One region of the Blautia faecis genome, then DNA from elsewhere that is predicted to be linked to it. Evidence: riboswitches for the same ligand, from Rfam matches in the RefSeq annotation. Region 1 holds a riboswitch; the other holds the start of a gene.
What was found. Region 1 has a riboswitch for cobalamin ahead of PGQ38_RS09340 (class I SAM-dependent methyltransferase). Riboswitches for the same ligand answer to the same signal wherever they lie in the genome.
Positions count from the first base shown of each region.

Region 2: linked by a shared signal. The riboswitch ahead of PGQ38_RS03545 (cysteine-rich small domain-containing protein) and the one ahead of PGQ38_RS09340 (class I SAM-dependent methyltransferase) in region 1 are both predicted to bind cobalamin.

Region 1 covers NZ_JAQDKY010000016.1:14,825-18,673, reverse strand. The annotation lists gene nikC (nickel transporter permease) at 1-528, opposite strand, end outside; gene nikB (nickel ABC transporter permease) at 518-1,465, opposite strand; gene PGQ38_RS09340 (class I SAM-dependent methyltransferase) at 1,470-2,195, opposite strand; cobalamin riboswitch at 2,342-2,539, opposite strand; gene PGQ38_RS09335 (lactonase family protein) at 2,602-3,690, opposite strand.
Region 2 covers NZ_JAQDKY010000004.1:71,506-75,354, reverse strand. The annotation lists gene PGQ38_RS03565 (class II aldolase/adducin family protein) at 1-134, opposite strand, end outside; gene PGQ38_RS03560 (EutP/PduV family microcompartment system protein) at 381-854, opposite strand; gene PGQ38_RS03555 (BMC domain-containing protein) at 861-1,238, opposite strand; gene PGQ38_RS03550 (phosphatase) at 1,518-2,231, shown strand; gene PGQ38_RS03545 (cysteine-rich small domain-containing protein) at 2,355-2,663, opposite strand; cobalamin riboswitch at 3,125-3,312, opposite strand; gene PGQ38_RS03540 (GDSL-type esterase/lipase family protein) at 3,404-3,849, opposite strand, start outside.

The DNA.
Region 1 (3,849 bases):
ATTATTAGCGCCTCCCAGTCTTGCCTGCTCTATATATGTATTATTTTTTATGGAAAGCACTAATGACCGGCTAATTCTAGCATAATAAGTCCATCCTGTTATGGTCATTGCCAAAATCAGATTTGGAAGTCCTGTACCAAGAAAGCTTACAAGTGCAATTGTAAAAATGGAACCAGGAAAGGCCATCAGCATGTCAGATAAACGCATTAAAACAGCATCAAAAGCGCCTCCCCAGAAGCCTGCTATTGTCCCGATAAGAATTCCTACAACGGAAATGATCGCTGTCACAACAAATGCGATCAAAAGTGATGTTTTTCCTCCGTAAAGAATTCTCGAAAATATATCCCTTCCCATCTGATCAGTTCCCATGAGATACTGTTTGCATGGCGCTTTCAGAAGGTCTGTATAGTGTGTTTCCAACGGATCATAAGGTGCAAATTTTCCCGCGAACAATGCAAATAATAAGAAAAGCACTGCAAATGCCATTATAATCACAAAACGAATCCATAATTTTTTCTTACTCTTCATGTTGCAGGGCTCCTCTTCTAATTCTTGGATCAAGCCACTGGTAAGATATATCTACCAAAAGATTCACCAGTACATAAATACATCCCATCCACATAACATATCCCTGGATCAGCTGGTAATCTCTGCCGGAAATCGCAGCCACTGCTGCGCTGCCGATTCCATTCCAGCTAAAGACCGTTTCAACGATCATTGTTCCACCAAGTAATCCTCCAAATGACATGCCGAGCATTGTCACTACAGTAAGCAGGGAATTTGGCAGCACATGAAAGAAAATTGTACGAAACCTTCCAATTCCCCTTGCTTGACAGCCATTTATATATTCCTCATTCATCTGCTCGACCATTACCGCCCTGATCCGTCTTATGTAGTACGCACTCATGCTTAACGAAAGTGTTACAGACGGCATGATCAGACTTTTAAAAGAATCTGATCCCCCCACAGGCAGCCAGTGCATCTTAACTGCAAAAAAATAGATCATCATCATACCAACCCAGAAGCTAGGCAGTGAAATTCCAATAAAAGACATAAACCGAATAATATAATCAGCCTTTTTATCCTTATATACTGCTGATAAAATTCCTAACGGAAAAGAAATTAATATCATCAGAATAAACGATGCAACTGCCAGTTTAACCGTATTGGGGAGTTTTCTTCCTAATACTTGGGAAACGGGCTGTGCATATTTTACCGACATTCCGAAATCGCCATGTAACGCACCCTTCAGCCAGTTCACATACTGCTCTCCAAAAGATTTGTCTAATCCGTATTTTTCTTCAATCTTTGCGATTACCTCCCGGTCATGACCTGCACCCATAGATTCTGCCAGCTGTTCAGCTGGATTTGACGGCAAAATATATGTAAGTCCAAAGGTCATCAGAGACAGCCCAAACAAAATAATCACAAGTGAAATCAGTCGTTTTATAATCTCTCTTTTCACTTTTTCAGCCTTTCTGTGCTACAATACAAAAACTCATCGGTAAAGGGCTGCCAGCTATTTCCACCTGTATTTTATGAAATCCTGTTTCTACAAGTTTATTAAAATCCCAGGCAGGTCGATCTACCTGACTCATTGGCAATTTCTTTGCAATTTCATCCATAATGGAAAAATCTACATTTTCTTTATTATGTCGCGCATGGCACCCTTGTTCTTCTTTTTCATGTCCCCGCTGAAACTCATCATAGGCTTTCTGATACTTATCACTAAAAAAACGGCGATAATAATTTCCATCTTCCAGAATTAGAATTCCATCTTTTTTTAGAACCCTGTACGCTTCCTCATAAGCTTTATCTGCATGCTCCAGGTTCCAGAATACGTTTCTTGATACCACTGCGTCGAAGGAATTATCAGCAAATTCTAAGCTTTGCACATCCATCTGATGAAGTTCTGCTTTAAGTCCTTCTGTCTCCAGATTTCTTCTGACTTCTTCCAGCATTTTTGTGCTATAATCTACCGCAGTCACCTGAAATCCCATCGAAGCAAGCAAAGTGGTAAAAAAGCCAGCGCCACACCCATCATCTAATACATGGCATCCCGTTTTAAGAGAATTTTTGAAAATATTTTCCCATCTCTCTCCAGGTTCTGTTTTTCTTTCTTCCATACTGGCATCTGAAAATCCTCCAGCTCTCATATCCCAATATGACTGAATATTCTTTAACAATTCTGCCATTTGTGTTTATCCTTTCCAATAGCATAAACTTCTGCCAAATCAGGGAATTCATGTAATAAAAGCGTGAAAAAGCCGCTGCTAACGCAGCGGCTTAATGACATAATAATCCTGTTATATAAAACCAACCCCTATACCGTGCCCCGCAGCAAAAGTTCTTCATTCTGGCCGGTATTCTGGCTCCAGTGTCATCATAATGCTTTCCCTTCCCGATAAAAATTCAGTGGTTTCGAAAGCTTACTCAACTGTTACAGCTACGGCATAGCACAGGATTTTCACCTGTTTCCCGTTTGACCTGCTAGAATTTATTTTAATTTCCACCAGGCACCAAAATGGTCGTTTTATTCAATTCTCAACACAACATCAAAAAAGTATAATACAGCATTTCCTGTTTGTCAATCAGAATTTATCAGGCCTCTATATCCTCAATATCCTCTCCATCCGGTACCGGCCAGATATTGATACAGTTCGGGGTCTCGATCTTACGTGGTTTGCCCTTCATCATAATGATGTTCTTCTCGTAGTCAACCTTGAAGGTTGTAATGCTGTTGCTGGAGTGGTTGGCAACGGCAATGTGCTGATTATCCGGGAAAATAACAAGGTCTTTCGGATAATCACCACTTACAGGAAGAACAAATTTACGATCCAGAAGACCAGTCTCACCATCTACCTCAAACATACCTACTGTATTCTCACCTGCTGTAGTGCAGAATAAATGCTTGCCATCCGGTGCAAGAGCAAGACCTGATGCGGCATTATGAGATACGCTTCCGTCTTCCTTCTTCGCAAGGGTGGAAACACTTTGAAGCAGCTCAAACTCCGGAGTATCACCCTCTCCATTGTAGCTGTACACTTTAATCTCATTGCTCAGCTCAAACAGAACATATGCATAACGTCCATCTGCACTGAAACGGATAATACGCGGTCCGCTCTCTCTCGGGCATCTTACAATATCCACCAGCTCCAGCTTATCTGTCCGCTTATTAATACGATAGACCTTGATCTGGTCAATTCCATTATCTACTGCGCAGAGATATTTATTATCCGGAGTAGGACGTACACAGTTTACGTGAGGACGGAAGTTACGCTCTGCAACACTTCCAAGACCAGTGTGGAAAACACCGTCCATAACACTTCCAAGACGTCCATCCTTATGAGTGTGTACAACGGTTACCTTTCCATCGTGATAACCTGCTACGTAAAGATATTTGCCATCTACGTCTGTAGCAAGGAAACAACCTCTCATGCCATCAATATCCACGCTGTTGATACGTGCCAAATCGCCATTATGATCACGCTTGAATACCGCAACGCCCTCATCCTCGATAGAATAAAGGTATTTTCCATTCTTGGATACCGCGGTATAAGACGCATTACTTACTTCCACTTCACTTCTCTCTGTGAGAGTACCTTCTTCCAGGTTCACGTCATAAACCTGAATTCCCTTGCTGGTTCCGTGAGTATAGGTTCCTACATAAGCCACATATTTCTTACCCATTTGTCTAGCCTCCTACAGTCTCTTTCTGGAAACCATCCGTTCACGCTGTTCTTCCGATCTTTTTTACAGCGTAGCGGGTCACTGTGCAGCTCTGAATATTACTGCATTCTCTATATCAGTAAATCCTCTGCCACGGTTCATTTATTACAGCCGCATTTT
Region 2 (3,849 bases), on a different contig from region 1:
GTAGGTGTGCAAAGGAACTCGTTGTCATTCAGTTTTACAGAAATGTTTCCATCATTTGCTGCAACCATGTTGCGGTTATAGATTCTTCTTCCGATGTCGCAAATCTGTTTTTTGATTTCGTATTCGTTTACCATGCTTTTTTCCTCCTTAAGCACATTCAGGTGCGGTGGATTATGTAAGTTATAGTACCGCACCGGGTAACTTATCATGGCTAGGCATAGCTAGCCTGTTACTTTTTAGGTTATGTTGTAAGTTTACACCATTCCACATTATAAGTCAAGGTTTTTCCGTTGTTTTATGTTGTTTTATGTGGATTTTTTTCTGGATTGCTATGTTGTTTTTCGTGGTTTTACTGTTTTTCCCCATTTGGCAGGTATTTTCTAATTCACAGGATCAGAGGCATCTTTTTCCCATGGCATTACATCGCCATCTTCCCTAAGATATTCCAAAATCTCCGGAATGCCCTCCTGCTGCCTGGAGTCTACATAAAAGATTTTTTTACAGCCGGCAAGCTCCAGCCAGGACGTGGCAAGTTTTACATTTGCATCCGGATTGTGGATTTTGGTAACAATTCCAATTACTTCACGGTTGGCCATACAGGTAATGCAAGGTGGAAAAAGGCAATACGGTTCCGTGGCAGATACCAGCAGCCCTACCACATCTGATTCATATGTATACAACGCCAGGGCGTGTCCCAGACCTTTCGTCTGGGCATACTCTCCTGGCGTATCTACGATCACATCAAAATTATTTACATATTGTGTTTTATGATAATGTATTTTTTCACCACGCAGGGCCTGGGTCAAAGTAGTTTTTCCAGCCTCGCTGCGACCGATCAGAACAAGTTTCCTCATATTCTGTCAAGTCCTTGTAATGGGGCATAAAGTAAAGCCCAGTTTATTTCCCACATAGTCCAGAATTGCGCTAGTAGAAGCTTCTACTTCCGACACAGTACCTGTGATGATCAGGCTTCCGCTGAAACGATCAACAAACCCCAGTTCAACGCCAGATGATTTCATCGCAATATCTGCCATAATGATAGCAGTTTCTGCCGGACTTACAGTCATGATCCCAATGGCCGCTCTTGAGTAATCCAGAGATGGATCAAGACCCAGCTTGGTGTAAAGAATCTTATCCGGATTGGCAATGATATGTGCCAGGGAAATCTGCTTGCCTGGCACAAGCTCCTGTACAATTCTCTGTTTCATTTCCGGAGACATATTATCTGTGTATCCCATTTTCTCCTCCTGAATAAAGAGTTTTTATTTTCTGATTTGATTATACCTTTCTGATTTCCAAGTGTCAACAAAAAGCAACACTTCTCTGCATGCGATGTGTGGTTTTTCTTGTACTGTAATGTTGTTTTTATTTGTTTTCTCTGTTTTTTCTTATTTATGATTGACATGTTTTTTGCCCTCTGGCATACTAAAGTTAACTGTAAATGGCTTTTTAAAACACTTTTATAGTGAAATTACCAGCTGCATATATTCACGTAATCTTGATTAGGAGATGATTTTATGTATCTTTCTGATATACACACACATTCTATTGCCAGCGGACACGGCACGACCTGCACCATCAGTGACATGGCAAAGGCAGCTTCCCAAAAAGGGCTGAAGCTTCTTGGAATCACAGACCACGGACCAGCCACTCTGGCTGCCGGAACTTCTTCTTATTTCCGAAGCCTGATCTATTCGCCCAGGAAGCGTTTCGATGTGGAATTATTATATGGAATTGAACTGAACATTCTGGATACCGATGGAAAAACAGATCTGCCACAGGAGCTTCTTGATAAGCTGGACTACGCAATCGCCAGCATGCATTATCAGAATTTCCGGCCAAAGACCAGGGAAGAAAATACTGCTGCTTTTCTGAACGTAATGAAGAATCCGGTTATAAAGATCCTAGGACACATTGATAATCCCCAGTATGACATAGATTACGACGCAGTTGTAAAATCTGCCAGTGAAAACGGTGTTATCCTTGAAATCAACGAAGCTTCCCTGGCGCCTTACGGATATCGGGGCGATACCCATGCCAACTGCGCGCAGATCCTGTCCTGCTGCCGGAAGTATCTGGTTCCAATCGTGCTTTCCAGTGACAGTCATGGAACAGAGCATATTGGAGACTTCACTTATGCCGCTGATTTCGTTCATAATGCTATGTTTCCAGAGGGTCTGATTCTCAACAACCAGATTCCGAAATTAAAGATGCTGTTAAGCATACGATAAAAAGGATCCAGCTTGCAGAATTCCAATGGAATTTTGCATTACGCAAAAACTCTCCGAGAAATGTAAATACGTAAGCTTAACTTCGTATATATTCCGGAGAGTTTTTTATACTTATTTCTTTGATTACTCATTTTCATTTTTATGATCTGCTTCTCTTACTTTCTGCATCATCGCAGCAAGTTCCTGATATTTTCCTGTCACATAACCGTAGTTTTTCTTCTTATGAGGGAGCTGACAATTCGTACAATCTTTAAATCCCTTCTCATTATATTTGAAATTTCCGCCGCATTTGTCTCCAAGGGCATAAAGCGGGCAATAGCAGAACAGACAGTTAAAGTCCTCTGGATCAGCTCCTTTATGGCATGGAAAATACTCACATTTCTTATGACTGAAATAAGCGTATTCTTTGTCTTCCCAATATTTTTTCTCCATATTTCTCTCCTTATCTCATACAGCTCAAAACAAAATATTCTTTATATTCTATTTCGTAATGCCCCAAAATCAAATGCAAAAAAAGAATCCCGCTTACAGGAATAGAATACGGCCAGAGCGTGTTTAAAAAAGGCTTTCTGTAAGATGTGCGTCACACCCTGCAGGAGATTACGGGAATAATTCTACAAACAGGCTCAGGAAAAGTGTAAAAAAAATACCGCATATGCGGCTTCTGAATCATCATTATTTAAGAGGGAGCGATGCTACTCCGGGGTAGAATATGATCCGTTCATATATACGCGGAGGGAACGGTTTCATCCGAAGTAGTATCGCCTGCCATTTAATCTGTATAATTCTTCTGAACAGGCGATCATTCCATAAAAAATGTCCACTCACAAAAGCGGACAACATCTCAGGGCTGCGGATTCCCCAAAACTGGTTGTTACACTTTCATCGGAAGTTTAACCTCGCCATACCAAGCAGGTTTCCTGGCTCCAGGATCATCACATCCTCTCTCCTTCTCATGCGCAAGCACAATGGACTATGAGATTCGCTCCTCTGTTACAGTGACCGGATCGCTCAGGTTTCTCACCTGATTCCCTCTTTCTGCCAGCTTATAGCTGTCAGCACTTAATATGTTCACTATGGAATTATACTGACATCATATTACCACCGGTCACTGTCTTTGTCAACCATTTGAAAGGATTTTTTGTTATTTTTTTATCAACCTGATGGTGCTGTCACGGCGTGAACAGCAGCGTCAGCTTCTCCAGAATCTTCTCCATCAGGATTTTCGCTGTTTTTTCATGAGATCTGTGCCCAGGGTGCTGCCTTGATCCAAATTCTCCTTCCTGTGTATCCGGAAGCTTCACAAATTCCACGCGCTCATCCCCTGTTTTTCTTTTATAATTCCCCACCGCTTTCTCAAGCGTAGGCAAAATCTCAGCTCCAAGCATTCCATAACACCACAGAATATAGCTTTCCGGATTACATACGCGCAGTTTTCTCAAAAAGTCTTCCACAGCCTTTCCAACTCTGTCCATATTCTTCGTGCCGCTGCTGTCGTTTGTCCCCAGATTCACTACGATCACATCAGGCTGAAACTTCTGGAAATCCCATTTTTCCATAGCACCCAGTTGTTTGTTTCTTTCTCCATTTAAAAGACCGCACACCTGCTCATAATATA